One region of the Cryobacterium sp. 10C3 genome, then DNA from elsewhere that is predicted to be linked to it. Evidence: predicted binding sites of a transcription regulator. Region 1 holds the regulator's gene; each other region holds the start of a gene.

Region 1 (9,672 bases):
CGCGCGCAGGCAGGTCAGCTGGTTCAAGCGCTCACAGGACACGCACTGGATCGACTACGACGCCCCCGACCGCGTCGAGGCTGCCCGCTCGCACCTCTGACCCGGAACCGATTCGACGGGGAGTGTGGGTCTGTGGTGCCCGGTCTGCTCCCTACACTGGTCTGATGGGCATCGATCTCAACTTCACCAAGGGCCAGGGCACGGGCAACGACTTCGTGTTGTTCGCCGATCCGGACGGGGAGATCGAGCTGACCCCGGCGCAGATCCGCGCGATCTGCGACCGCCGCTTCGGCATCGGCGCCGACGGCATCATCCGCGCGGTCCGCTCGCGCAGCCTCGAGGCCGGCGCCCCAGCCCTCGCGGAGGACGACCAGGCCGAGTGGTTCATGGACTACTGGAACGCCGACGGGACGCTCTCCGAGATGTGCGGCAACGGCATCCGTGTCTACGCCCGGTTCCTCGCCGAACAGGGCCTCGCCGACGTGCCCGGCGGGGACACCCTCGTCGTCGGAACGCGCGCGGGCGTCCGTGACGTGCAGCGGAACGCTGCGGGCTACCAGGTCGACCTGGGCCGCTGGCGGCTCGACGGCGGCGAACCGCTCGTCCGTGCCAGGAACCTCGCCGTCGCCCGGCCCGGTCTCGGGATCAACGTCGGCAACCCGCACGTCGTGGTCGCCCTCGCGGACCTCGGTGAACTCGAGAGCGCGGACCTCGGCTACATCCCGCAGCTCGACCCCGAACCGGCCGACGGGGCCAACGTCGAATTCGTGGTGCCGGGCGACCCCCTGGTCGTCGACGGCGTCGGACACATCCGGATGCGCGTCCACGAACGCGGCAGCGGCGAGACGCTCTCCTGCGGCACGGGAGCCGCAGCGGCCGCCCTCGCGACCCGGCACTGGGCGGGCGCGGGAGCCCCGAACCAGTGGCGCGTCGAGGTGACCGGCGGCACGCTCGGCGTGCGGATGTTCCCTGCAGAGGACGGCGAGCACGTCGCGCTCTCCGGGCCGGCCGAGCTCGTCTACGACGGCGTCTTCCGCCTCAACTGACCAAGGCCCCCAGGTCGGGGATTCGCCCGTCCCTGCCGCGAGAGTACGAATATGGCCCCTTCGCGGTCCGCGAAAGGGCCATATCTCCGCTCTCGCGGAACCTTGCGGGCGCGGGCTCAGCGGGGGAGTGCTCTCGCGGTTAGAGGGTGGGGTCGCCGTGGCGCTTGACGCGGAGGACCCGGAAGCCCTTGCTGATCGCGAAGCGGGAGACCGCGAAGTCGTGGGGGAGTTCGCCGTCGAGCCAGCGCTGCAGGGAATCGGACCCGAGGTTGCGCTGCACGACGAGCCAGGCATCCGAATCGGGCTCGAGGCGCGGTAGCCAGCTACTCAGCAGGTTGTGCAGCTCGTTCTTGCCGACCCGGATCGGCGGGTTCGACCAGATCGTGCGGAACTGCACGTGCGAGGGAACCTGGTCGGGTGTGACGGCCGTGATGTTCGTCAGCCCGAGCTTCTCGGCATTCAGCCGTACGAGGTCGAGGGCGCGCTCGTTGACGTCGACCGCCCAGATCGTGGCGCGCGGCGAAGCGAGCGCGAGGTGGAAGCTGATCGGACCCCAGCCGCAGCCGAGGTCGAGGAAGTCGCCCCCGGCGGCGGCGCCGGCGTGTTCTCGAGGAGCACCTTGGTACCCGTGTCGATGTGGTCGGGACTGAACACCGAATTGGCGGTCGTGACCTCCCGCGCCTGACCGCCCAGGTGCACGGTCACCTGCTGCAGCCTGAGCTTGCTGTCGGGGGCAGGGGTGAAGTAATGGTCGGAGGGCATAGAGGGAACCTACCGCTCTTCGAGGAAGTAAGGTTAAAGGAATGATTGAACCAGTTGAAACCCCGGACGACGACGTTGTGGCACGGGTCCTTGCCAGTGCCGATTCCAAGGCCGCCGGCTACTCCCTGTTCCGCAGCGGGAGCGCCCAGGCCCTCGACGCCGAGCCCCGCTCCGACGAACACGATGACGGCCATGACGGCGCCCAGCTCGACCGCGAAGACCGCAACGCCCTCCGCCGCGTTCCCAGCCTCTCCACCGAGCTCGAGGACGTCACCGAGGTCGAATACCGGCAGCTGCGCCTCGAGAACGTCATCCTGATCGGCCTCTACACCCAGGGCACTGTCGCGGACGCCGAGAACTCCATGCGCGAACTCGCTGCCCTCGCCGAGACCGCGGGCGCCACCGTGCTCGACGGCCTCATGCAGCGCCGCGCCACCCCGGACACGAGCACCTACCTCGGCAAGGGCAAAGCGCAGGAACTCGCCGGCATCGTCAAGGCGCTCGGCGCCGACACCGTCATCGCCGACACCGAACTCGCGCCCAGCCAGCGACGCGCCCTCGAGGACGTCGTCAAGGTCAAGGTCATCGACCGCACCGCCACGATCCTCGACATCTTCAGCCAGCACGCCAAGAGCAGGGAGGGCAAGGCGCAGGTCGAACTCGCCCAGCTCGAATACCTGCTGCCCCGCCTCCGCGGCTGGGGTGACTCCATGTCGCGCCAGGCCGGTGGCCAGGTCGGCGGAACCGGTGCCGGAATGGGTTCCCGCGGCCCCGGCGAGACGAAGATCGAACTCGACCGTCGTCGCATCCACACCCGGATGTCCCGGCTGCGCAAGCAGATCCTGGCCATGAAGCCGGCCCGCGAGGCCAAGCGCGCCAACCGCAAGCGCAACGCCGTGCCCTCCGTCGCCATCGTCGGCTACACCAACGCGGGCAAGTCGAGCCTGCTCAACCGGATCACGCGCGCCGGCGTGCTCGTCGAGAACTCCCTCTTCGCCACGCTCGACGCGACCGTCCGGAAGTCGACAACGAGCGACGGCCGGCTGTACACGCTGACCGACACCGTCGGCTTCGTCCGCAACCTGCCGCACCAACTCGTCGAGGCCTTCCGGTCGACCCTTGAAGAGGTCGCCGACGCCGACGTCATCGTGCACGTCGTCGACGCCTCCCACCCCGACCCGGCGAGCCAGCTCGCGACGGTCCGCGAGGTCATCGGTGAGGTCGGCGCCCGGGAGATCCCTGAGCTCGTCGTCTTCAACAAGAGCGACCTCGTCACGGACGACGATCGTCTCGTGCTGCGCGGCCTCTGGCCGAAGGGCATCTTCGTCTCCACCCGCACGGGTGAGGGCGTCGACGAGGTGCTCGCCGCGATCGCCGGACTGCTTCCGCGCCCGTCCATCGAACTCGACCTGCTCATTCCCTACGAGCGTGGCGACCTGATCGCGATGCTGCACGCCCAGGGCACGGTGCTCACGACGGACTACGCCGAAACCGGCACCCGGGTGCGCGCCCTCGTCACGACGGAGATCCAGTCCCAGTTCGCACCGTTCGCCGTCGCACCGGCGGCCGCCGTGCCCGCCGTCGCAAGCTGAACCAGGTAACGAACGGTCACACTCGTGCAATCCGATTAAGGGATTGCTAGAGTTTTCTTCAATCGTTGCCGACGGATTTCTTCCGCCGGCATGGAGCGACAGCCGAGCCCGGCACCCGCCCGCGAACACCCGCCAGGGCTTTCTGGCGGTCCGCGGCCGCCCGGCCATTCAGTGCACACACTGGCTACTGTCGAATGAGGAATGAATGTCCACTCCAACGGACTCCGCCCGCACACGGCGCATCCCCTTTTCGTTCGAGCTGTATCCGCCGAAGACGGATGCCGCAGCATCCGCTCTCGCGACGACGATCGACCATCTCGCAGCGGCGGGCCCCGACTTCCTCTCGGTCACCTACGGGGCCAACGGATCCTCACGCCGCTCCTCGCTCGACGTTCTCAGCCGCATCCTCCGCACGACGAACGTCGAAGCGATGGCCCACCTCACCTGCGTCGGCTCCACCCACGACGAGGCGAACCGGCTGATCCGCGAATTCCTCGACGCCGGAGTGCGCAGCTTCCTCGCCCTCCGCGGCGACCCCCGGCAGGCACGAAGGAGGGCGAGGCGTTCCTCGGCGACTTCGGCAGCGCCGCCGAACTCGTGCAGCTCATCCACCGGGTTCAGGCCGAGAAGTCCCCGTACCGCGAGACGATCATCCCCGGTATCCCCGCCGCACGCGCCGTCAAGCCCGGCCACGAGAAGGTGCGGATCGCCGTTGCGGCGTTCCCGAACGGCCACCCCCGGTCACGTTCCTCGGCGCAGGATATCGACACCCTGCTCGCCAAGCAGGCCGCGGGCGCGAACCTCGGCATCACCCAGCTCTTCTTCCACGCCGACCACTTCCTGAGCTTCGTCCAGCGCGCCAGGGAAGCCGGAGTGCTCTTCCCGATCCTGCCCGGCATCATGCCGGTGACCAGCCCGGCCAGGCTGCGGCGGATCATCGAACTCTCCGGTGAGCAGATGCCGGCAGACCTGTCCATCCGGCTCGAGATCGAACCGACCAAGGAAGGACAGCGTGAGATCGGCATCCAGCACGCCGTCGACCTCGCCAGCCAGGTGATCGCCGGGGGAGCGCCCGGTCTGCACCTCTACGCCTTCAATCAGCACGAGACCGTACTGGAGGTGCTCGACGGCTGCGGCCTGCTCGGCGCGCCGGCTCCGGTCCGGACACCGACGGCACTGCCCACGATCGTGTAACCCGGCCTGGCGCCCCGCCCCGCCCCGGTCGCCAGCGCCGCTCCCGCTCCACCGAACGCCGTACGGGCGCCTCGGATTTCCGTCGCGCCCGAAAGCACCCTGCACGCCGCGGCATCCGCCCCACACACCACCCGCCAGCATCCGCTGCACCGCCCAACCGCAAAGGAAACGTTATGACCAGCACTGCCCCGTTCCCCGCAGGCACGATCCTCGGCTATCCGCGCATCGGCCCGCGCCGAGAACTCAAGAAGGCCGTCGAATCCTTCTGGGCCGGCACATCGAGCGCCGTCGAACTCGAGGCCGCCGCGGCCGGACTCCGTCAGGCCACCCGCGACCGCCTCGCCGCCCTCGGCCTCGGCCGCACCGACTCCGCCATCCCGGAGTCGTTCTCCTACTACGACCAGATGCTCGACGCGCTCTGCACGGTCGGCGCCGTGCCCGCCCGCTTCGCCGGACTCGTCGACGCCGACGGGCACATCGACCTCGCCGGATACTTCACCCTCGCCCGCGGCGAGGGGGACAGCCTCCCGCTCGAGATGACCAAGTGGTTCGACTCGAACTACCACTACCTCGTGCCCGAGATCGGGCCGGAAACGGAGTTCTCCCTCTCGAGCGACCGGATCGTGCGCGAATTCGAGGAGGCACGCGCCGCCGGCTTCCTGACCCGGCCCGTCATCGTCGGCCCGGTCACGTTCCTGCTGCTCAGCAAGCCGAGCGACGAAGCCCCTGCGGGCTTCGAGCCCCTCGACCGGCTCGATGACCTCATTCCGGTGTACGCGACCCTGCTGCAGCGCCTCGCCGACGCCGGTGCCGAGTGGGTGCAGCTCGACGAACCCGGCCTCGTCAGCGAGAGCATCCACGTGCCCCGCGCCGAGACCCTCAGCGCCGTGCAGTGGGCGTACGGGACCCTCGGGCACCTCGCCCAGCGTCCGGCGATCTTCGTCGCTGCCCCCTACGGCAGCCTCGACGACGCCCTGCCCGTGCTCGCCGGCGCACCGATCGAGGCCATCGGCCTTGATCTCGTCCGCGGCACGCTCCCCGAGACCGCCCCAGGGCTGGACGGGAAGACCCTCGTCGCCGGTGTCATCGACGGGCACAACATCTGGCGCGGTGACCTGGCGGATGCCTTCGCTCAGGTCACCGGGGCCGGCGCACTGTCGCCGCGGATCGCCGTCTCGACCTCGACGAGCCTCCAGCACGTCCCGCACACCGTCGCGGACGAGACCGCGCTCGGCGCCGAACTCGTGAGCTGGCTCGCATTCGCCGACGAGAAAGTCGGCCAGGTTGTGACCCTCGCCCGCGGCCTGGCCGACGGACGGGAGGCCATCAGCGCCGAACTGGACGCTGCGACCGGCGCACTCGCCTCCCGCAGCGCCGCCCCCGGCGTCCGCGACGGTGCCGTGAGGGCCCGTGCCGCGGAGCTCACCGACGCCTCGTACAGCCGAGGGGTTTACGCCGACAGGCTCGCCGCCCAGGAGGCCGCACTCGCGCTGCCCTTCCTGCCGACGACGACCATCGGCTCCTTCCCGCAGACCGGGGAGATCCGCCGTGCCCGCGCCCGTTTCCTCACCGGAGTGCTCAGCGACGCCGAATACCGCGACCTGATGCGCGCGGAGATCGCCAGGGTCGTCGCCCTGCAGGAGGAGATCGGCCTCGACGTGCTCGTGCACGGCGAACCCGAGCGCAACGACATGGTGCAGTACTTCGCCGAGAACCTCGACGGCTTCGCGGTCACCGAGAACGGCTGGGTCCAGTCCTACGGCAGCCGCTGCACCCGCCCGTCCATCCTGTGGGGCGATGTCTCCCGCCCGAAGCCGATCACCGTCGACTGGTCGACCTACACGCAGGGGCTGACGGCGAAGCCGGTCAAGGGCATGCTGACCGGCCCGGTCACCATCCTCGCCTGGTCCTTCGTGCGCGACGACGAGCCCCTCGGCGAGACGGCGCGCCAGGTCGCCCTCGCCCTCCGCGACGAGATCGCCGACCTCGAGGCCGCCGGAATCGGCATCATCCAGGTCGACGAGCCGGCCCTGCGCGAACTGCTTCCGCTCAAGAAGGCCGGCCACGCAGACTACCTCGACTGGTCCGTCGGCTCGTTCCGGCTCGCGACCGCCGGGGTGCGGGACGCCACCCAGATCCACACCCACCTCTGCTACTCCGAGTTCGGTGTCGTGCTCGAGGCGATCCGCGCTCTCGACGCCGACGTGACGAGCATCGAGGCGGCCCGCTCCCGGATGGAGGTCGTGACGGACATTCAGGCCAATGGCTTCGACCACGGCATCGGCCCGGGCGTCTACGACATCCACTCACCGCGGGTGCCGGGCGTTGCCGAGCTGACGGAGCTGCTCGACCGTGCCGTCGCCGCCATCCCGGCCGGTCAGGTCTGGGTGAACCCGGATTGCGGGCTCAAGACCCGCGGCTACGCGGAGACGGTCGAGTCTCTCGGAAACATGATCGAGGCGACCCGCATCGTGCGCGCCCGCCTCGCCGCAGGCGTGCCCGCCCTCGCCTGATCCTCCTCGCGGCGAACACCCGCCGCGCGCGACGCGCCGTTTGCGCCGCTTCGCGCCAGGCTTGCCTGGCGCGAAGCGGCGCAGTTGGCGCGCACGGGGGATCTACAGGGAGCTACAGGGAACGCAGGACGGCGACGATCTTGCCGAGGATCTCGGCGTGGTCACCGAGGATCGGCTCGAAGTTGGTGTTCCTCGGCAGCAGCCAGGTGTGGCCGTCACGCTGCCGGAAGACCTTCACCGTCGCCTCGCCATCGAGCATCGCGGCGACGATCTCGCCGTTCTCCGCGGTCTTCTGCTGGCGGACGACGACCCAGTCGCCGTCCATGATCGCGGCGTCGATCATCGATTCGCCGACGACCTTGAGCATGAACAGCTCGCCCTTGCCGACGAGCTGGCGCGGGAGCGGGAAGATCTCGTCGACCTGCTGGTCGGCCATGATCGGAACACCGGCCGCGATCCGCCCGACGAGCGGCACCATTGCCGCGTCGCCCACCGGGGTACCCTGCTGGAAGTTCTCGGCGGCGCCGGCCGCGGTGTCCTCCGGCGACTGCGGCAGCTCGATCAGGACCTCGAGCGCCCGGGGCCGGTTCGGGTCCCTGCGCAGGTAGCCGCTCAGCTGGAGCTGGTTGAGCTGGTGGGTGACGCTCGACAGCGACGACAGGCCCACGGCGTCACCGATCTCCCGCATGCTCGGCGGATAGCCGCGCTGGCCGACAGAGCGCTGGATCACGTCCATGATCGCGCGCTGCTTGTCGCTGAGGCTCTTCCTCCGACGTGTTCCGCCGCGCTCGGGGGAACTGCCGGCGAACGGGGTCACGCTGTCCGGGGTCACGCTGTCCTGGGTCACGATGTCGCTCCTGTCGGTGGCGGTGGACGGTGGCGGGCGGTCGCCCCGGTGGATGCCGTGAGGCGACCGTATCCGAATGTCAGTGGTCGCTGGTTGAGTTCACACCAGTCAATCGAAACTGTAACCAGCCTGGGGCGAAGTGCAGACATTCATTCGAGTGTGTCGTGTACTTCACCCCAATAATAACCGGAGAAAGTCTTGATTGTTCGAACAATCGAATATATATTCGGAACATAGCTTCGTATCCGGCTCTCCCGGCCGAGAGCCGGATACGAATACACAGGAGGCAGACATGAGCACAACAATCGAGCTGGTCCCGGGGGCGCACACCCGGCTGCGCATCACCCGGCGCGGTCGTGCCGTGCTGACCGCGATCGCCGGCGTCCCCCTCGTCGTCGGCGCGCTTGCCCTCGCCCTCAACGGCGGCCTCGCCGCCGCAGACGGCAGCACCTTGAGCGGCAGCGGCATGAGCGCCGACGCGGGTGGAAGTGCGACGACCTTCGACTACGTCACGATCCAGTCGGGCCAGTCGTTGTGGCAGCTTGCCGAGCGCATCGCCCCTTCTGCCGATCCGCGCGAGGTCATCGCCGAGATCGTCAACCTGAACCAGCTGCCCTCCGAGAGCGTGCAGCCGGGCCAGCGCTTGGCTCTCCCTGCCGAATACTGAGCAAGCCGGATACTGAGCAAGCCGGACAGTGAGCAAGCCGGATACTGAACCACCGGAGTACTGAGCAAGCCAAATACTGAACCACGGGCAATATGACCCGCCGGTGCTGAGGCCCATCGGTAACATGGGGGGAGTGACCAGTCTCAACGACCTGCCTCTCCGCGACAATCTTCGCGGGCTCACTCCCTATGGGGCGCCGCAGCTGCACGTGCCGGTCGCGCTCAACGTGAATGAGAACACCCACGGCATCCCCGAGGACGTGGCCGTCGACATCGCCGCAGCACTGGCCGCCGCTATCCGGGGGATCAACCGGTACCCGGACCGGGAATTCACGGAACTGCGCGAGGCGATGGCCCGCTACCTCGGACACGGTCTCACCCGTCAGAACATCTGGGCGGCCAACGGCTCCAACGAGGTTCTCCAGCAGGTGCTGCAGGCCTTCGGCGGGCCGGGACGCACCCTCCTCGGTTTCGCCCCCACCTATTCGATGTACCCGTTGCTCGCCTCGGGAACCGGAACCCGCTGGGTCGCCGGTGACCGCGACGCCGACTTCGAACTCACCCCGGAACGCGCCGTCGACTGGGTCAACCGGGTCAATCCCGACCTCGTCTTCCTGTGCTCCCCGAACAACCCGACCGGCACCCCGCTCTCTCTCGACGTGATCGCCGCCGTCTACGACGCCTGTGACGGCATCGTGGTCGTCGACGAGGCCTACGCCGAATTCGCTCCGGTGGGAACGGCATCCGCTCTCACCCTGCTGCCCGGCAGGGAACGCCTGCTGGTCTCCCGCACGATGAGCAAGGCCTTCGCATTCGCCGGGGCCCGGGTGGGCTACCTCGCCGCCGACCCGGCCGTGACGGATGCGCTGCGGCTCGTGCGCCTGCCGTACCACCTCTCCGCGCTGACCCAGGCCGCGGCCGTCGCCGCTTTCGCGCACACGCCGGAGATGCTGCGCATGGTCGACGACATCCGCGGCCAGCGCGACCGCCTCGTCACCGAGCTGCACCGGCTGGGCTACCGCCCCTTGCGGAGCTGGAGCAATTTCGTGCTG
Region 2 (9,672 bases), 410 kb from region 1:
CGGGGGCCCTGAAGAAGACACCGACGGCGGGTTCAGGTTCGGAGGCTGGCAGGCGCCCCTGATCGACGAAGCAGACGGTGCCCAGATAATGGCAGGAATCCAGACCATGGACGCCCTGCTTCTGGGGCGGCGGACGTATGACATTTTCGCCGGGTATTGGCCAGACCAGCTCGACGGGTCCGCGTCCGAAATCGCACACAAATTCGACGCGATCCCCAAATACGTCGTGTCCCGGGGCACGCCGGACCTCACGTGGCGCGACTCACACCAGCTCGGTCGCGACCTCGCCGCTGAGCTGGCGGTGCTGCGCGAGCGGCACGAGGAGATCCACGTGATCGGCAGCATCGACTTCGCCCGCACTCTCGTCGCGGACGGCTTGTTCGACCAGCTGAACCTCTGGGTGTACCCGATCGTGCTGGGTGCGGGCAAGCGCCTCTTCCCACCCGACGGGCCGCCTGCGTCCCTCGAACTACTCGGCGCCGGGACTCCGTCGGAGAAGGGCACGATTCTCCTGCGCTACGGCTGGAAGGGTTCGACCCCGGAGACCGGCGACATGACCTGAGAAGACTGCTGTCAGATTCACGACCTCGCGCGGAGCCCGACCCGACTGTCGGTGGCCCGGTAGACACTGGACACATGAAGATCGTCATGGTTCCGCCATTGCTCTGCTCTCCCCTCGCTTACGCACCGGTGATCAATACGGTCTGGTCGCGCGGTCAGGTCACCCTGGCCGATACCCGTCACGACGATACGATCGCTGCCATGGCGGAACGAATCCTCCGCGAGAACGCCGGTGAAATCGCTGTTCTCGGAACAAGCATGGGAGGGTACGTCGCCTTGGAAGTGGTCCGGCAGGCACCCGACCGGGTCACTGCCCTCGCCCTTGTGAGCACGACCGCCCGAGCCGACACCCCGGAGCAGATCACCGCGCGGTCCCGGCAGTCCACACTCGTCGAGAACGGACATTTCGACGCTCTCGTCGACGCCGCCTTCCCCGGTGTCGTCTCAGCAGACAACGAGTCTGACGAAACGCTGCTGGCGACGTGGCGAGCCATGACGGCGCCCGTCGGCCCGGCCGCTTTCCTTCGCCAGCAGCGTGCCGTCGTTCAGCGCGCTGACCTCCGCTCGATACTGCCGTCCATAACCTGTCCCACAGCGATCATCCATGGAGCCGCGGATCGTCTGATCGCCCGCGACGCTGCCGAAGAGACCGCCGCCGCAATGCCTGCAGCCACAGTCACCATCATTGAGGGCGCCGGTCACTTGCTCTTTCATGAACAGCCAGCAGCAGCGCGCAACGCCGTAGCCGCCTGGCTCGAGTCAGTGTGAAGCAGCCGTAACCGTCCTCGAACCGTTGCGAGCGGCACACGCTGGCCCGATGAGCCACGGAATGCACGGAATGCACGGAATGCACGGAATGCACGGAATGCACGGAGGCTAGCGCGGGGCGAGCCTCCGGTGCAGGCTGAGCGCATGGGCAATCCCGTCGTGCACTTCGAACTCATCGGTCCCGACCCGGCCCGGTTGCGTGAATTCTATTCGGCGCTGTTCGGCTGGGATGCACCCGCGGGCGCCCCGGTGGCACCCGCGATTTCCGCATCCGCTGAATACTCGTTCATCACCCCGGAACCCGGCTGGGCACCGGCAGCCGGCGGAATCGGCGGGGGCGAGGGATTCGCCCCGCACTCGATCTTCTACGTCGGCGTCGCGAGCGTGAGCGACACGCTCGAGGCCGCCCAGCAGCTGGGTGGAACCGTCGCTCTCGGGCCGCAACGCAATGAGGGCGCTGAAATCACCATCGGACACCTCCGGGACCCCGCCGGAAACCTCATCGGCGTCGCCGGCCCCGCTTGACCGATCCTGACGTTGCTGGGGATAGATCTTCTGGCGCGGTGACCTAGCGGTTTTCGTCCCCGCCGCGCGTCCCCGCGTCAGAGCCTTCGCGATCTTCGATCGTCCGGAGTATCCAGGCTCCGGCGATCAGAAGTACGCCAAGCGGAAGCAGAAGGTCGCTCAGCGGTCCGCCCAGGTAGACGACGAAGTCTCTCAGGAAGGTCGAATCTCCCTGAATCGTCTGGGTCCAGGTCGAGATGTTCAGCTGGACGACAAAGCCGATCGCCGCGAGCACGAGTCCGAGAATGAGTGCGGCGCGAGACGTGAGCCGCAGCGGCCAGGTCGGCGCATCTTCCGCGGCTTCCAGTGGATCCCTGATGGTGACCGCTGCTTTGTCCGCCAAAGCGCGCACGACCACCGACGCGACCATCAGGGCCATCCCCAACGGCAGCAGAACGCCGGGGAACAGCACTCCCACGAGCCGCACCAGATCACTCGACAGCCAGTCCGGGTTTACGGCGCCGAACAGAGACGTGTACAGCAACCTGACTGCGACAAGTCCGAGAACGGTCAGAACCAGACCGATCCAGAATCCGCGGGCGGGAGTCAGGGTGCGGGCCATCCTCGATCCCTTCACAGGCCTCTCTGGCCTTTTTCGACATCCGCCTGGAACTGCGCGAACGCCTGCGACAGCTCGGGATTCGAACCCCTAAGCTCGCGAGCCGCCGCCCTGGCACGCGGCCGGGCAGAGAGGAGGTAGAACGCGGCAAGAACGATGACCGCCAGCACCAGTCCCCCACCCGCTATCAGCACAATCATCAAGCCACCTGCAGTCATGAAGAATCCTTCCCCGATTCCGAAACCACTGTCCGCCAAGCATCACACGAATCGCCGGTCAATGCCGCTTTATTCTGAGGGCGTGAATACCCGGTCAGACCAGGGCGGATGGCGTCTCTGCCTGGCGGACGAGGGAAGCCAGCTCGGCGCGGTTCACTGCCCCCATCTTGCGCAGCACGTTCGCGACGTGGAACTTGACCGTGTTCTCGCTGATCGACAGGGCCTCCGCGATCGCACGGTTCCGCGCCCCGGTTGCCACGAGGTCGAGCACGGCCTGCTCACGTACTGTCAGGCCCCATCCGGCCGCCGGCGCAGTGGCTGACGAGGGTGGGTCGAGGGGTAGAGAGACGACAATGTCCGAGCCCCACCCCGGCGTGGCATCCACGTGGAAGTCGCCGTCGAGTGCCGCCACCCGGGCGACGAGTTGGCGTACGCTGGGCGTCTCAGTGGACAAGTCACCCGGACCGTCATCGCGAATGTTGATCAGCAGGTTGTGGCCGTCGCAGTCCCACTGCACCCGCACTCGGGCGACCCCGGGCTGATCGACCAGGGCGAGGACGGCACCGCGCACGATCGCACGTCCGGCGTGGGCGACCTCGCCCGGCAACGCGCGGCCATTGACGGGCGGTTCGATGAACTGCACGTCGAGGTCCCCGAAGCGGGCCAGGGGCCTCAGGTCATTTCGGAGCCGCTCGAACGCCCGGGCGACCGGCTCCTCGGACAGGATGCGGTCGCGGTCGCTCACCGCGCGCAGCTGCACCATGGCGGCGACGGCCAGGTCGATCGCCGTCTGCCGCGCGGCCGCGTCTCCGGTCTGGCGCGAACGCAGAACCGCGAGCAGCAGCTCCAAAGTCGTGGAGTGGGCATCCGTCAATTCGGCGATGAGCGTGGCCCGGTCTCGCGACGCCATCCGCGAATCGCGCAGATAGTCCGGCGCGGCCACGACGACCTGGTTGCGGATGCCCGACGCGACCAGTTCCCAGAGTGCGGCGACGAGGTCCTTCGTTTCACGGACTCCGGTCGGGGTCGCCCCGGTCAGGTCGGGATCGGTCAGGACCAGAAGGGCACCTGTCAAAGCGATCCAGGCCGACATCGTTCGCTCCGACCGGGCCAGCAGCGCCCGTTCGTTCCATATCGATCCGCCTCGCGCCGCAACGGTATCGCGGAGAATGTCGAGTTCCGCGATGGTGACGTGGTCGATGACCTCCGCCTGGCCGGCTTTCTTCTGTGGGCGCCCCGTGCAGTCCTCGGTGAAGATAACCAGGGCGCCGTGCGGGATGCGCTGCTGCAGCAGGGCGGAGAAGGCCCCCGCAATGGCGAGCAGCGGGTTCGCGAGTACCTGCCGGAGCTCGATGAGCAACTCGATCGAAGGGGACTTACTCGCTTCTGACATAGATCAACCCTACTCAAAGTGCGGCAACCTACCCGAAGGAGTAGTCACATCCGCTCGTTCGGGTGGCCTGAGACGCGAACGGTGCAGCGCACGATCGAGAGATGACACCTTCCACTTCATTCGCTCGTACCACCGACTCATTGCGCCGGATTTCCGGCGAAGTCGACGGCATCGTGGAGCGGATCGTCACGGAGTCCCCGAGCGATCTCGACCGGGCCGCGGAGCGGATCCGCACCGCACGTCGGGTCTTCGTGCTCGGTGCCGGGCGCTCGGGCCTGGCCCTGCAGATGACGGCAATGCGCCTGATGCACCTGGGCCTGGATGCGCACGTGGTCGGCGAGGCGACCAGCCCGGCGATCACTGGCCAGGACGTGCTCCTGGTCGCAAGCGGCTCGGGAACGACGGCCGGAATCGTCCGCGCCGCTTCCACCGCGGCAGGCGTCGGAGCAGGCGTCGTCGCCATCACAACGGACCGGACCTCTCCTCTCGGGGAACTCGCGGACGTGATCGTCGTGATCCCGGCCGCAACGAAACAGGACCACGCCGGTGTTCTCTCTACCCAGTACTCCGGAGGACTGTTCGAGCAGTCGCTGGTCCTCGTCGGAGACGCGCTCTTCGACGCGCTTTGGAAGATGTCGGGCGCCACGGCGGAAGAGCTCTGGCCCCGGCACGCGAACCTCGAATAACACCCACCGGATGCCTCCCTGGGCCGCGACCGCGGTGCACCAGGAAGAACCCAGCACAACCGAAGTAAGGAATCAGCAATGAAACTGCAGGTCGCCATGGACGTCACCACTCTCGACGCCGCCCTCACCCTCGCCGCCCAGGTCGCGCCGCACGTCGACATCATCGAACTCGGCACCCCGCTCATCAAGAGCGAAGGGTTGCGCGCCGTCACCGCCATCAAGAACGCGCACCCCGACAAGCTCGTGTTCGCCGATCTGAAGACGATGGATGCCGGCGAGCTCGAGGCCGACCTGGCCTTCACCGCGGGAGCGGACTACGTGACCGTGCTCGGCACCGCCGGAGACAGCACGATCGTCGGTGCGGTCAAGGCCGCCACCGCTCACGGCAAGGGCATCGTCGTCGACCTGATCGGTGTGGCCGACAAGGTCACCAGGGCCCGTGAGGTCACCGGCCTCGGAGCGGTCTTCGTTGAGATGCACGCCGGTCTCGACGAGCAGGCGGAGCCTGGCTTCACCTTCCAGACCCTCCTCAACGACGGCGAGACCGCGAAGGTTCCCTTCTCCGTCGCAGGTGGCGTGAACCTGTCCACGATTCGGGGAGTCCAGCGCGCGGGCGCCACCGTTGCGGTCGCCGGGGGCGCCATCTACGGCGCCGCCGACCCCGCCGCCTCGGCCGCGGAGCTGCGCGCCGCGATCATCTAGGAGTCAGGCGAGCCACCGAGGGTTCATGCAGCCAGCGGTGGCAGCATGGGGCGAACGACGCGGTCACCACCGCATTCACAACAGAAGGAAGCCCGATGACGATCATCAAGATCAACGCGATTACTGTCCCAGCCGACAACGGCGATGAGCTGGCTCGCCGGTTCGCCGCCCGCGCAGGGGCCGTCGACGACGCCCCGGGCTTCGAAGGCTTCGAACTGCTGCAGCCGACCGACGATCGCACCACCTGGCTGGTCATCACGCGCTGGGCCGACGAGGAGTCCTTCCAGGCGTGGTCCACGTCGCCCGCCTTCGCGCACGGGCACCGCAGCGAGGCCCCGCAGGACGGGAAGCCCGCTGCGCGCCCGGTCGGTGTGAGCAGCGAGCTGTGGTCATACACCGTTGCCGGTGGTTCAGCCAACTGAGACGAGGGCCTCCGTCAGGAACCGCGACACGTCGTCGAGTTCTTCTGCGGAGATCGAGTGCGGCAGACCGGCATAGACCTTCTCGGTCAGGGCGCTGTGGCCGGGCAGCCAGGCGCTCGCCCGTGCTGTCGTCTCCGCGGAGATGACCCGGTCGGCATCTCCGTGGCCGAAGAACACCGGCGTGCGTGTAGCCGCAAGGACCTCATCGCCTGGGAGCGTGGCATCGAGGGTGAATCCCGAGAGGACGACCCCGGCGGGGAATCGCCCGGGAGCCTGGCGGAGAAGCTGGGTGACCATGAGGCCGCCCTGCGAGAAGCCGAGGGGAACGACGGGCGTGCCCGGGTGCACGTGGGCGTCCAGCCACGCGAGTACGGCATCCGCTGCCTCGATGACGGACTCTGCGCCCGGGCGCCCCGGCACAGTGATCGGGAACCAGGCGAACCCGCCGGTCGGCAGACCGAGCGGCGCACGCAGCGACACCCAGTCGAACGCGTCGGGCAGGTAGGCGGCGAGGCTCGGCAGGTCGCCTTCGTGCGAACCGTAACCATGCAGAAGCAGCAGGAGTGGGCGGGTCGACGGGAGCGCGGGGTCGACGCCGTCGCGGCGGGCCGTGATCTCGATGGCGGGGCTCACGCCGAGGCCTCGCCGACGGTCAGGGTGACGCGGGTCTTCCAGGGGTCGTCGACGCGGATGCTGGTGCCGTCGTCGTGAAGCGGAATCGCGCGGTGGCGGAGTCGTTCGGCCACAGCATCGAGATCAGCGCGGCCGGGAACGGTGATCGCCACGTCGGCGAGGCCGAGGGTCGCGGCACGCGGACCGACGCCGCGGCTGTTCCAGACATTCATCGCCATGTGGTGGTGGTAGCCGCCGGCACTCACGAACAGCGCGCCGGGGAAGTCGAGGGTCGTTTCGAAGCCGAGGGCGTCGACGTAGAAGCGCCGGGCCATCTCGAGGTCACCGACCTGGAGGTGAACATGGCCGACCTTGGCCGGACCGACGGCCAATTCTCCCCGTCCGCGGGCAGGTTCTTCTGCAGGAAGGCGCTCGGGTCGAGCGCAAGCGTGTCCATCTGGACCTGGCCGTTCTTGTAGACCCACTCCGACCGGTCCCTGTCGACGTAGAGCTCGATCCCGTTACCCTCAGGGTCGGTGAAGTAGAAGGCATTGCTGACGATGTGGTCAGCGCTGCCGACGAAGCTCGAACGCTGGTCACGGGCGGCCTGGAGCACGGTCGCGGCCAGGCCGGCGCTCGTGTCGAACAGGATGGCGGTGTGGAAGAGTCCGGCCTGGCTGCGGGCGGGAACCGGCAGGCCAGGGGTGTGCTCGAGCACAACGAGCGGGGTCGTGCCGCGACCGAGCACGACGGTGGTGCCCTGCGCGCTGATCGGGTCGAGCGCCAACGCCTCGCGGTAGTAGGAGGACATCAACGCGAGGTCGCCGACGCGCAGCGTGACGGCATCCATGCCTGTCGTCGCCGCGAGGAGGTCGCCTGTGGCGGCGCGGGATCCGGTGAGGTCAGTGGTCAGTGTCATGTTCGTCTCCTGCGGTCGCGTCGGGCTCACAAGTCATGCCCAACCCGCTTAGTTGAACCGACAACCAATACTCTAGCAGCATTACTTGAAGCGTCAAGTAAACTTTCCAGGCCGCTCAGGAGACTCTCGAATTTGCGCTCAGAATGATATTTAAGTCTGACACTCAAACCTCGATGGCCTAAATAAACTGAGTAGATCTCGTATTCGTGTTCGATTCGGGGTAGAATCGGGGTATGGCAGGAGCTTCAGATCCCCAGTCACACACCCCGCAGGCCCACGATTCAGTGGCCGCGGGCGATCAGCCCACCACGGTGGGCCGCGCATCCACCGAGTCGGCCCATCCGGTTGCGGTCGCGGTTGCCGAGGGTTTCGAGGGTGCTGAAGGATTGGCGGGGTCGGTGCCGTCGGTGCATGCGGATGCTGTCGCAAGGCTCGCCGAAGCCCAGGCGGTTCTCGCAGACGCCCTGGCCGCGATCCCGCTGGGGCTGCTCAGCGACACAGAAGCGGTCACGGCGCTGAGCACCGTGGAGGCCATCGGGCGGACGGTGGATGCGGCCCGGGTGAGCACGGCGACGGATGTGGACCGGCGGGCCCGGGTGCTCGGCCGGGAGGGTCTGGCCTGGCGGATGGGCTGCACGGGCCCGTGGGATGTCCTCACCCGGGTGACGCGGGTCTCGGCCCGAGACGTGAAGCGGCGCACGAAGCTCGGCGACGCGGTGTTACCGCGGCCGTGCGGCGGGAGCAGCTGGCTGCCGCCCTTGTTCCCCACGGTCGGGGCCGCCCTGACGGCGGGGGAGATCGGGGTGGAGACGGCGGAGTTGATCGTGGCGGGGTTGCAGGTGATCAGCCACCGGGTGGCCCCGGATGACCTGTTGACGGCGGAGCGGGCCCTGGTCGCGTCCGCGGCCGGGCTGATCACCCCGGAGACCGAGAACCTGGCCGGGGCAGGTGTCCCGGTGACCACGGACCTGATCCGGGGCATGGTCGCGCAGTGGCAGGCAGCCCTGGACCCCGACGGGGTCCTCCCGACCGAGGACCTGTTCGAGGCGAAATCGAACATCGGCTTCGGCCAACTCAAGAACGGGTTGTATCCGGTGAAGGGCGGAGTCACGCCGGAACTGTTCGGGATCATGAACACGATGTTCGACGCCTTCCTCAGCTTCCACGCCCGGCCCGCGTTCCCCACCGCGGAGGAGCAGGCCCTCATGGACTCCGGACAGATGATCCCCGGCGCCGAGACCGCGGGCACCGACAGTGACGTCGGTACGGGCCCGGAGCTCATGGTGATCGAGGCCGAGCTGCGGGAGCGGCGCGCGGACACCCGCACGAGTGGGGAGAAACGCGCGGACATCCTCCGGGCCCTGTTCGAACACGCCGCCCGCGACGAGGACACGCCCAGCATGGGCGGATCCGCCCCGACGGTGATGGTGCACGTGAACGCGGCCGACCTCACCTCCGGGATCGGCGTCGGCTGGATCGACGGGGTTGAGGCCCCGGTATCGCTGAAGACGGTGCACCAGCGCATCTGTGACGGCGGCTTCCAAGGGGTCCTCTTCGGGGAAAACAACCAGGTCCTCAAGCTCGGTCCGGAACGACGGTACTTCAACCGGGCGCAACGCCGGGCGATCACCGCCCGCGACGGCGGCTGCATCATCCCCGGGTGCAAAGCCCCGGCTCACTGGGCCGAAGTACACCACGTGAAGCCCTGGGCGCAGGACGGACCGACCAACGTCGACAACGGTGTCCTACTGTGCTGGTTCCATCACCACAGCATCGACACCTCTGGGTGGGAGATCCGGATGGTGAAGGGCTCACCGCAGGTGCGGGCGCCTGGGTTGATCGACCCGCAACGACTCTGGCGGCCACCGAACAGGCACCGCGCACACCAGGTCCTCACCGGACCACCCAACCGCGACTGACCGAGGCCGAACCCGCCTCACCGTCGTCTTCCCTGACGCGCCGTTCCGGTTCGTCGGGGGCTCGACCCGACGCCGCTCAGGCGGCGTTGAGAACGTTGACGAGCGCTGGGATCGCCGGAATCAACTGGTCGAGATTCGACTCGGCCGAAATGTCCGCCGATAGCTGCAGCCAGTTGACTCCGTCGAAAACGTCGAAGGTATAGCCGCCAGCTTCATTCGGAATCCGGATCACGCCGTCGACCCCGGGAATTGACACCTTCTCGGCGCCGGTCGTCCGCGCGATGTCCTCCTGCGCCCAGGCCCCACCGGGCAACGCGATGACGCTGAAGGATCCAATCTGGCCTTCTGG
Region 3 (9,672 bases), 630 kb from region 1:
CGCGCATCGTGACGCACTGGGTCAAGTCCCTGTTCGGCAAGATCCCGCGCAGTGATCCCGACGCGCGGATGGGCTGGCTCATCATCTTCGGATCGCTCCCGATCATCGTGCTCGGCCTGGTCTTCCAGAACCAGATCGAGTCCACCCTCCGCAACCTGTGGATCACGGCGACCGTGCTCATCGTCTTCGGCGTGCTGCTCGGTGTCGCCGATGCGGTCGGGGCCCACCGGCGCCGCCTGAAGGACATCACGGTCACGCACGGCGTCATCTACGGCTTCGCCCAGGCGCTCGCGCTGATCCCTGGCGTCTCCCGTTCCGGCGGAACGATCACGGCCGGCCTGTTCATGGGCTACGAGCGCCGCGCCGCCGCCCGTTACGCATTCCTCCTCGCCATCCCGGCTGTGCTCGGCAGCGGCTTCTACGAGATGTACAAGGCCATCGCGCACCCCTGCCTCGAGGGCGCCACCAACTGCACCCCGGAGATCTTCGGCCCGGCCGAGACCGCGGTCGCGACCGTCGTCGCCTTCGTCGTCGCCTTGTTCGTCATCGGATTCTTCATGAACTACATCTCCAAGCGCAGCTTCCTGCCCTTCGTCATCTACCGCATCGTGCTCGGCTTCGCTCTGATGGCCCTGCTCGCGACCAACACCATCGCGGCTTAGGGGCCCTGGAATGCGCGCCTGGCGACACCCCGACATCCCCGTCCTCCCCGGAAACTCCGAAGCACCGCACCTGTACGACACGGCGACGGAAGCACTCGTGCTCGCGGAACCGGTCGACGTCGCCCGGCTCTACGTCTGCGGGATCACGCCGTATGACGCGACGCATATCGGCCACGCGAACACCTACCTCGCCTTCGACACCCTCCAGCGGGTGTGGCTCGATGCCGGCTACCGCGTGCACTACGCACAGAACGTGACGGATGTCGACGACCCGCTCCTGGAGCGGGCGACGGCCACCGGCGTCGACTGGCGCGACCTCGCTGCGTCCCAGGTCGACCTGTTCCGCACGGACATGGAAGCCCTCGGCATCATCCCTCCGGACAACTACGTCGCCGTGACCGAGGTCATCGAAGAGGTTGCCGACGCGGTCGCCCAGCTCTGGGACGACGGTCTCGCATACGCCGTTGCCGTCGATGCCGCCGAGCTCTCGGACACCGCAGGTCCGGCGGAGGCCGCGGGCTCAGACATCTACTTCGATATCGCCGCCGCAGAGCGGGTGGCGCCCTGGCAGCTCGGCGACGAGAGCAACCTCGACCGCGAGCAGATGCTGACCCTGTTCGCCCAGCGTGGCGGCGACCCCGACCGCGAAGGAAAGCGCGACGCCCTCGACCCGCTGCTCTGGCGTGCCGCCCGGGTGGGCGAACCGGCCTGGGACTCGCGCGTCGGCGCCGGCCGTCCCGGCTGGCACATCGAATGTTCCGTGATCGCCCTCACCGAACTCGGCACAGACTTCACCGTTCAGGGCGGCGGCTCGGACCTGATCTTCCCGCACCACGACATGAGCGCCGGCCATGCGGCCGCCCTCTCGGGGCATCCGCTCGCCGGCGTGTACAGCCACACCGGCATGGTCGCATACCAGGGCGAGAAGATGAGCAAGTCGCTCGGCAACCTCGTGCTCGTTTCGGCGCTACGCGCCGAGGGCACCGACCCCCGGGCCATCCGCCTGGCCCTGCTCGCGCAGCACTATCGCAGCGACTGGGAATGGACCACCGACTCGCTCTCCGCCGCCGAGGCGCGCCTCGAGGCCTGGACGAGGGCCTTCGGTCGTGCCACCGGAGACGCGACGGCCGCCGCCGCCGATGGCAGGGTGGACGAAGACCTGGTCGACGACGTCAACACGGATGCCGTCGCGAACGCGGACGAGGTCATCGTCGCGCTGCGCGCAGCGCTCGTCAACGACCTCGACACCCCGGCCGCGCTGCGGATCCTGGACGCCGCCGCAGAAGCGGGCACGGCTGCGCCGGAACTGGTGGCCCTGGCCATCGACGCCCTGCTGGGCATCACCCTCTAGGTCGGCCGAGGGCTACGGCTGACGCGGCACGTCAGGACCCGGACGCCCGTCCGCGCGCCCGGACTGGCCGTCGCGACCGTCGCCGCGCTTACGGAGGTACTTCTCAAATTCCTGGGCGATCGCCTCGCCGCTCGCCTCCGGCGAGTCGACTGTGTCCCTGGCCTGCTCGAGCTGGTTGATGTACGCCGCCATCTCCTCGTCGTCTGCCGCGAGGGTGTCGATGCCGGTCTGCCATTCCTCGGCCTCGGTGACGAGGTCGCCGCGTGGGATGACCACGTCGATGATCTCCTCGAGCTTGTCGATCAGGGCGAGCATCGCCTTCGGCGACGGCGCGTTGTGCACGTAGTGGGGGACGGACGCCCAGATCGAGAGGGTCGGGATGCCGACGAGCTCTGCCGCGTGCGAGAGCACGCTCAGGATCCCGACGGGACCCTCGTAGCTGCTGCGCTCGATCTGCAGCTCGCTGCGCACCTCGGGGTTCTCGCTCGAGACAAAAATGGAGATGGGGCGCGTGTGCGGAACGTCCGCGAGCATGGCGCCGAGGAAGACGATTCCGCCGATGTCCGCAGCGAGGGCCGCGTCGAGCACCTCTGCGGTGAATCCCTTCCAGCTGCGGCTCGGCTCTGTGCCGAGCAGGAGGTAGATGTTGCCCGCATTGCTGCCGCTCACGCGCAGCTGTGCGTCGTCGGCGAGGGGCTCCCCGACGACGCCAGGCTCTGCAGGACCGAACAGGGTCGCGCCGGGCCATTCGAGCTGGCGGTGACCCTCGTCATCCGTGGAGATCGTCGGCCGGTTGAACTGGTAGTCGAAGTAGACCTCGGGGTCCACCTCGAAGAGGGAGGACACGTCGAGGAGGTCCCTGAGGATGCCAACGGCACCGGTCGCGGCCTCACCCGCGTCGTTCCAGCCTGCAAACGCCACCACAAGGAGGCGTCCGCCCAGGAATCCATTGCCATCTGTCACTGCGTGAAACCTCGATCTGCCGGGGCGCCCGGAAAAGCACCGTCAGTCAAGGATAAGCGGTGCCCCTTACACTTGGACCCTGTGAACCCGTTCCGTCCTCTTTCGCCCCTGCCCGCGGCCGTGCTGTGGGATATGGACGGCACGATCGTCGACTCGGAACCGTACTGGATGCGTGCCGAAACCGAGCTCGTCGAGAGCTTCGGCGGTGTCTGGACGCACAGTGATTGCATGCTTCTGGTCGGAAGCGGCCTGCTGGGCTCCGCGGCCATCCTGCAGGATCGCGGTGTCCGCCTCGACGCCGAAGTGATCGTCGACCGTCTGACCACGCGGGTCCAGGGCCTCCTCAGTGAGTTCGGTGCACCCTGGCGCCCCGGCGCCCTCGAGCTGATGACGGAGGTCAAGGCCGCGGGCATCCCGATGGCCCTCGTGACCATGTCGGAACACCGGATGGCGCAGCAGGTGTCCGACCAGGTCGGATTCGCCGCATTCGATGCGATCGTCGCCGGTGACATGGTCCTCCAGAGCAAACCGCACCCTGAGGCCTATCTCTCGGCCGCCCGGTTGCTGGGTGTCACCCCCGCCGACTGTGTTGCCGTCGAGGACTCCCTGCCCGGCATTGCGGCGGCCGTCGCCTCCGGCGCCGTTGTCATCGCGGTCCCGCACATGGTCGAGATCGAAGCGAGCGCCCGGTACGAACTGTGGCCGACCCTGCACGGACGCACGCTGGCCGGCGTCCACACTGTCTTTGCCGAGCGGCGCGCTGCCGTCGCCGAGGTACCCGCGCGGCCCGGTTCCGGCTCGCATCCGACCGAGGACGACATCCACGCATGAGCGACACCGACAACATGAGCGAAACCGGCACCATGAGCGCCGGCAACGGCATCACCCCGAACGGCGAATACACCCAGGTCATCCAGAGCAGCGGGCCCTTCCGGGTCGGCGATCGCGTGCAGCTCACCGGCCCCAAGAACAAGCTCAACACCATCACGCTCGAGCCGGGCAAGGTCTTCCACACCCACAGGGGAATCCTCGCGCACGACGACATCATCGGCCTGCCCGATGCATCCGTCGTCGTGAACAACGTCGGGGTCGAGCACCTCGCGCTGCGCCCGCTGCTCAACGACTTCGTGATGTCGATGCCGCGGGGAGCCGCGATCATCTACCCCAAGGATGCGGCCCAGATCCTCGCCCAGGCGGACATCTTCCCCGGTGCGACGGTCGTCGAGGCCGGGGTGGGCTCTGGTGCGCTGTCGCTGTGGCTGCTCCGCGCGATCGGGCCGGCCGGGCACCTCGCCTCCTTCGAACGCCGGGCGGAGTTCGCCGATGTCGCGAGGGACAACGTAGCGACCTTCCTCGGCGCCGACCCGACGAACTGGACGATCACCCTCGGGGACCTTGCAGACGCACTGCCGTCCGCGGTCCCCGACCAGACCGCCGACCGGGTCGTGCTCGACATGCTCGCCCCCTGGGAATGCCTCGAGGCCGTCTCCGCCGCCCTCAAGCCCGGCGGCGTGCTCCTCTGCTACGTCGCGACCGTGACCCAGCTCTCCCGGGTGGCCGAGGCCATCCGTGGAACCGGGTTCTACACGAACCCGGATTCGAACGAGACCATGGTGCGCGGCTGGCACGTCGAGGGTCTCGCGGTCCGCCCGGACCACCGCATGATCGGGCACACCGGGTTCCTGATCACGGCACGGCGTCTCGCCCCCGACACGATCCTGCCCGAGCTCAAGCGCCGGCCCTCCAAGACCGACTTCTCGGATGCGGATGTCGAGGCTTGGACCCCTGGCGCACTCGGCGAACGCAGTGTGAGCGGAAAGGTCATGCGCAAGCGGGTCCGGATCGCGGAGGCCGGCGCAGCCACCTCCAAGGCCAGAGGCCTCGACGGTCGGGGCCCGGCCATCGTCGCTGCGCCCCTCGACCTGCACGGAACCGCCGAGACCACCGCCGAGACCACGGCCGACACCACGGCCGACACCACGGCCGACACTGCAGCCGACACTGCAGCCGACGCCGCGACCGACACCGCAGCCGACGCCGGTTAGGATAGGCTCCGGCCGTGTTCGGCCTCCCGACTGTGGGCGCCAGAGGGCGCCGCACGCTGAACGTCCCACACTGAAATGAGATCCTGTGCGTAGAGCTTCTGCCCTCATTGCGACTGCCGGCCTGCTGCTTGCCGCCCTCACCGGGTGCAGCAGCAGTGCGGATGCCGCGTCGAGCTGCGTCGCACCGATCAGCGATGGCGCCGCCTCGAAGCTCGTCACGGTCAGCGACAACCTCGGCGCCGTTCCGAAGGTCGACTTCCCGACCCCGCTCATGACGGGGACGACCCAGGGCAGGGTCATCGTCCCCGGCTCCGGCGACAGGCTTGTCACCGGCCAGCAGGCGAAGATCGAACTGAACGTCTACAACGGGACGACGGGCTCACCGATCCAGGTCAGCAAGTACGACAGCACGAGCGCGAACGTGCTCACCCTCAACGACCAGACCATCAAGGGCATCACCGACGGGCTCGCCTGCGCGCAGGCCGGCTCGCGCATCGCCGTCGTCGTCTCCCCGGACGACGCGTTCGGACCCCAGGGCGGCAACTCCACCCTCGGGATCGCCGCGACGGACTCCCTGGTCTTCGTGATCGACGTTGTGAAGACCTACCTGCTCCGGGCGAACGGTGCCGACCAGACTCCGATCAACGGCCTTCCCGCCGTCGTGCTCGACGCCAACGGCACCCCCGGGATCACGATCCCGGGCGGCACGCCGCCGGCCGACCTTCAGGTCGCCGTCCTGAAGAAGGGCACCGGCGACACCGTCAAGGAGGGCGACACGGTCACCGTGCACTACACCGGCGTCCTCTGGGCGGAGAAGAAGGTCTTCGACTCCAGCTGGACGAAGGGCGCGCCGGCACAGCTCCTCGCCGTCGACGGCTCGAAGACCCAGGGCGGCGTCGTCCCTGGCTTCGCGACCGCGATCATCGGACAGACCGTGGGCTCGCAGATCCTCACCGTTGTCCCGCCCGCGAAGGGCTACGGAGACGCAGCGCAGGGAACCATCCCGGCCGGCTCCACCCTCGTCTTCGTCATCGACATCCTCGGCATCGGCTAGCCCCACCGCTCCACTGCCGCACGCGTCACCCTCCGTTCACGAGAGCGAGGGTGCCGCGTGCTTTCGGGTGACCGGCCCGTGCTTTCGCCGGTGAGCCGGGTCTTCATGGATGCCCCACGAATCTCTGGTCAGGACCACGCGGCCGCCTGGGGCCGCGTGGGGGTCGCCTGAGTGGAACCACGGGCAGGTGAATCAACCGTCTTCAGGTGTGAAACTCGGAATGAGAAGCCCAAAATTATGTGAGTAAGTCTCGCATTCGTGTTCTATTCGGGGTAGAATCGGGGTATGGCAGGAGCTTCAGATCCCCAGTCACACACCCCACCCCACGATTCAGTGGCCGCGGGCGATCAGCCCATCACGGTGGGCCGCGTATCCACCGAGTCGGCCCATCCGGTTGCGGTCGCCGAAGGTCTCGAGGGCGCGGAGGGTCTGGTCGGCTCGGTGTCGTCGGTGCATGCGGATGCTGTCGCCCGGCTCGTGGAGGCGCAGGCGGTTCTCGCAGAGGCCCTGGCGGCGATCCCGGTCGGGCTGCTCAGTGACACAGAAGCTGTCACGGCGCTGAGTACCGTGGAGGCGATCGGTCGGACGGTTGATGCGGCCCGGGTGAGCACGGCGACGGATGTGGACCGGCGGGCCCGGGTCCTCGGCCGCGAAGGTCTGGCCTGGCGGATGGGCTGCACGGGCCCGTGGGATGTCCTCACCCGGGTGACGCGGGTTTCGGCCCGGGAGGTGAAGCGGCGCACGAAGCTTGGCGACGCGGTGTTGCCGCGGCCGTGCGGCGGGAGCAGCTGGTTGCCGCCCTTGTTCCCGACCGTTGGGGCCGCCCTGGCAGCGGGGGAGATCGGGGTGGAGACGGCGGAGTTGATCGTGGCCGGGCTGCAGGTGATCAGTCACCGGGTGGCACCGGATGACCTGTTGACGGCGGAGCGGGCCCTGGTCGCCACGGCGGCCGGGCTGATCACCCCGGAGACCGAGGATTTGGCCGGGGCAGGTGTCCCGGTGACGACGGACCTGATCCGGGGCATGGTCGCGCAGTGGCAGGCGGCCCTGGACCCCGACGGGGTCCTCCCGACCGAGGACCTGTTCGAGGCGAAGTCCAACATCGGCTTCGGCCAACTCAAGAACGGGTTGTATCCGGTGAAGGGTGGGGTGACGCCGGAACTGTTCGGGGTGATGAACACCCTCTTCGACGCCTTCCTGAGCTTCCATGCGAGGCCCGCGTTCCCCACCGCCGAGGAGCAGGCGCTGATGGATTCGGGGCAGATGATTCCCGGCGCCGAATCAGCGGGTACCGACGCGGGCACGGGCCCGGATCTGGACGTGATCGAGGCAGAGCTCCGGGAGCGCCGGGCGGATACCCGCACGGGCGGGGAGAAACGCGCCGACATCCTCCGGGCGTTGTTCGAACACGCTGCCCGCGACACGGACACCCCGTCGATGGGCGGGTCGGCGCCGACGGTGATGGTGCACGTGAACGCCGCCGACCTCGCCTCCGGGGTCGGGGTCGGGTGGATCGACGGGGTCGAAGCCCCCGTGTCTTTGAAGACGGTGCATCAGCGCATCTGCGACGGCGGCTTCCAAGGCGTGTTGTTCGGGGCGAACAACGAAGTCCTCAAGCTCGGGCCGGAACGACGGTACTTCAACCGGGCCCAGCGCCGGGCGATCACCGCCCGGGACGGCGGCTGCATCATCCCCGGCTGCAAGGCGCCGGCGCACTGGGCCGAAGTGCACCACGTGAAGCCCTGGGCGAAAGACGGGCCGACCAACGTCGACAACGGGGTCTTACTCTGCTGGTTCCACCACCACACCATCGACACCTCCGGGTGGGAGATCCGCATGGTGAAGGGCTCACCGCAAGTGCGGGCCCCTGGGTTGATCGATCCGCAACGACTCTGGCGGCCGCCGAACCGGCACCGCGCCCACCAAGTCCTCACCGGACCGCCCAACCGCGCATGACCAGTGACCCGGGCAACGAGTCGCCTCCGCTTCTCGCTCCGCGACACGGTCGGTGTGCCGGCGCTCGGTTAGACTCACGGGGTGTCGACGACCCCCGAACCGATCAACCGCGTCACGGTTGAAGAACGCCTGTTCAGCCTCGTGCTGGCCCTGATAGCGACCGAAATCGGCCTCACGAAGGCCGACATCCTCTCGACCGTTCAGGGCTACCGGCAGCGCTACGTGCACAGCGGCGACAATGCGAGCCTGGAACGGCAGTTCGAGCGGGACAAGGACGACATCCGCGAACTCGGAATCCCGCTCGAGACCGTCGAACAGCCCGACGATCCCGGCAATAACCGGTACCTGCGCTACCGGATCCCCAAGGGGCTCTACGAACTTCCGACCGACGTGTCCTTCTCCGGTGACGAACTGATGCTGCTCAAGCTCGCCGCGACCGTGTGGCGCGAGGGATCGCTCTCGGCGGAGTCCCGGCGCGCCCTGACCAAGCTCAACGCGCTCGGCGGAGCGGACGGCGACCCCGTGCTCGGGTACGCCCCGACCCTCCGGGTCCGCGACGCGTCCTTCGAACCGCTCAGCAAGGCCATGGACCGCGCGCACGTGGTCTCCTTCCTCTACCTCAAGCCCGGCGAGGCGGCGCCCCGGCGCCGTCAGGTGGCGCCGCGCGCCGTCGTCCAGCACGAAAGCCGTTGGCACCTGTTCGGTACCGACCTCGACGCCGGGGCGACCCGCACGTTCCTGCTGTCCCGCATCGTCGGACCGGTCGTGGTCGTCCCCGACCTGGTCGCACCCGAATCCGGGCCGGACGCCGGCCAGACCGCCCTCGCCGAACTCGATGCGCTCTCCGCGGCCAACGTCGCTGAGATCGAGGTCCTCCCGGGCAGCGATGCCGCGGTGCGTCTCGGCAAACGGGCGGCGGATGCCTCCGGCGGCGCCCAGCCGATCGCGGCACTCGTCCTGCACTACACGGACCTCAACATCCTCGCGGACGAGCTTTCCGGGTTCGGTCCCGAGGTCCTCGTGCTCTCCCCGCCGGCCCTCCGGGACGCCGTGCTCGACCGGCTGCTCCGCGTCCGCGACGCCCATGAGCCGCTCGAGGTGCGTTCATGACCCCCCGCGTGCCCCTCGGCGCCCCCGACAAGCTCACATTCCTGCTCTCGCTCGTTCCCTATCTCATCGACCACGACGGCATCAGCGTCACGGACGTCGCCGCTCACTTCGGCGTCGCGCCAGAGCGGGTGCGCGACGCGGTCACCCTCATCGCCGTTTCCGGGGTGCCCGGAGACACGAGCCAGTACCTGCCAGGGGATCTCTTCGACATCGAGTGGGGCCAATTCGAGGCCGACGACACGATCGTGCTGACCCACCTCGTGGCGATCGAGGACTCGCCACGGTTCTCCGCCCGCGAGGCCGCCGCGCTCATCGCAGGACTGCAATACCTCTCCTCGCTTCCCGAGAACGCCGACCGGGATGCGATCGCATCCTTGATGGCCAAGCTCAGCCGGAGCGCCACCGCCGCGCCGAGCCAGCTCGCCGTATCCGCTCGTACCTCGGGAGACGCCATCTCCCTTATCCAGTCCGCACTGCGCTCCGGCGTCCAGGTCAGGTTCGACTACCTGAACGCCCGCGGCGGGCAGGAAG

Evidence for each region. Region 1 encodes LexA, which represses DNA repair genes until DNA is damaged. Its sites were predicted from a motif close to TCGAACANNTGTTCGA; they were not measured.
Region 2: RGU41_RS11930 (HNH endonuclease signature motif containing protein) is a predicted target of LexA. The motif match lies at 7,603-7,618, and genes of this name have one in related genera.
Region 3: RGU41_RS06680 (HNH endonuclease signature motif containing protein) is a predicted target of LexA. The motif match lies at 6,326-6,341, and genes of this name have one in related genera.

What each region holds. Positions count from the first base shown of each region.
Region 1 covers NZ_JAVIWF010000002.1:1,890,159-1,899,830, reverse strand. Annotated here, with positions in the region: gene miaA (tRNA (adenosine(37)-N6)-dimethylallyltransferase MiaA) at 1-100, shown strand, start outside; gene dapF (diaminopimelate epimerase) at 165-1,046, shown strand; partial or broken gene RGU41_RS09870 (class I SAM-dependent methyltransferase) at 1,186-1,808, opposite strand; gene hflX (GTPase HflX) at 1,850-3,400, shown strand; partial or broken gene RGU41_RS09860 (methylenetetrahydrofolate reductase) at 3,606-3,896, shown strand; gene RGU41_RS09855 (methylenetetrahydrofolate reductase) at 3,998-4,594, shown strand; gene metE (5-methyltetrahydropteroyltriglutamate--homocysteine S-methyltransferase) at 4,768-7,107, shown strand; gene lexA (transcriptional repressor LexA) at 7,220-7,843, opposite strand; gene RGU41_RS09840 (LysM peptidoglycan-binding domain-containing protein) at 8,247-8,621, shown strand; gene RGU41_RS09835 (histidinol-phosphate transaminase) at 8,755-9,672, shown strand, end outside.
Region 2 covers NZ_JAVIWF010000002.1:2,295,932-2,305,603, forward strand. Annotated here, with positions in the region: gene RGU41_RS11870 (dihydrofolate reductase family protein) at 1-562, shown strand, start outside; gene RGU41_RS11875 (alpha/beta fold hydrolase) at 649-1,329, shown strand; gene RGU41_RS11880 (VOC family protein) at 1,474-1,854, shown strand; gene RGU41_RS11885 (hypothetical protein) at 1,898-2,455, opposite strand; gene RGU41_RS11890 (hypothetical protein) at 2,467-2,670, opposite strand; gene RGU41_RS11895 (LuxR C-terminal-related transcriptional regulator) at 2,765-4,063, opposite strand; gene hxlB (6-phospho-3-hexuloisomerase) at 4,165-4,749, shown strand; gene hxlA (3-hexulose-6-phosphate synthase) at 4,828-5,451, shown strand; gene RGU41_RS11910 (antibiotic biosynthesis monooxygenase family protein) at 5,547-5,873, shown strand; gene RGU41_RS11915 (phospholipase) at 5,862-6,506, opposite strand; gene RGU41_RS11920 (VOC family protein) at 6,503-6,820, opposite strand; gene RGU41_RS11925 (VOC family protein) at 6,748-7,404, opposite strand; gene RGU41_RS11930 (HNH endonuclease signature motif containing protein) at 7,638-9,323, shown strand; gene RGU41_RS11935 (hypothetical protein) at 9,400-9,672, opposite strand, start outside.
Region 3 covers NZ_JAVIWF010000002.1:1,261,198-1,270,869, forward strand. Annotated here, with positions in the region: gene RGU41_RS06650 (undecaprenyl-diphosphate phosphatase) at 1-662, shown strand, start outside; gene mshC (cysteine--1-D-myo-inosityl 2-amino-2-deoxy-alpha-D-glucopyranoside ligase) at 673-2,013, shown strand; gene RGU41_RS06660 (PAC2 family protein) at 2,026-2,976, opposite strand; gene RGU41_RS06665 (HAD family hydrolase) at 3,058-3,807, shown strand; gene RGU41_RS06670 (tRNA (adenine-N1)-methyltransferase) at 3,840-5,021, shown strand; gene RGU41_RS06675 (FKBP-type peptidyl-prolyl cis-trans isomerase) at 5,107-6,075, shown strand; gene RGU41_RS06680 (HNH endonuclease signature motif containing protein) at 6,361-8,031, shown strand; gene RGU41_RS06685 (helix-turn-helix transcriptional regulator) at 8,113-9,141, shown strand; gene RGU41_RS06690 (WYL domain-containing protein) at 9,138-9,672, shown strand, end outside.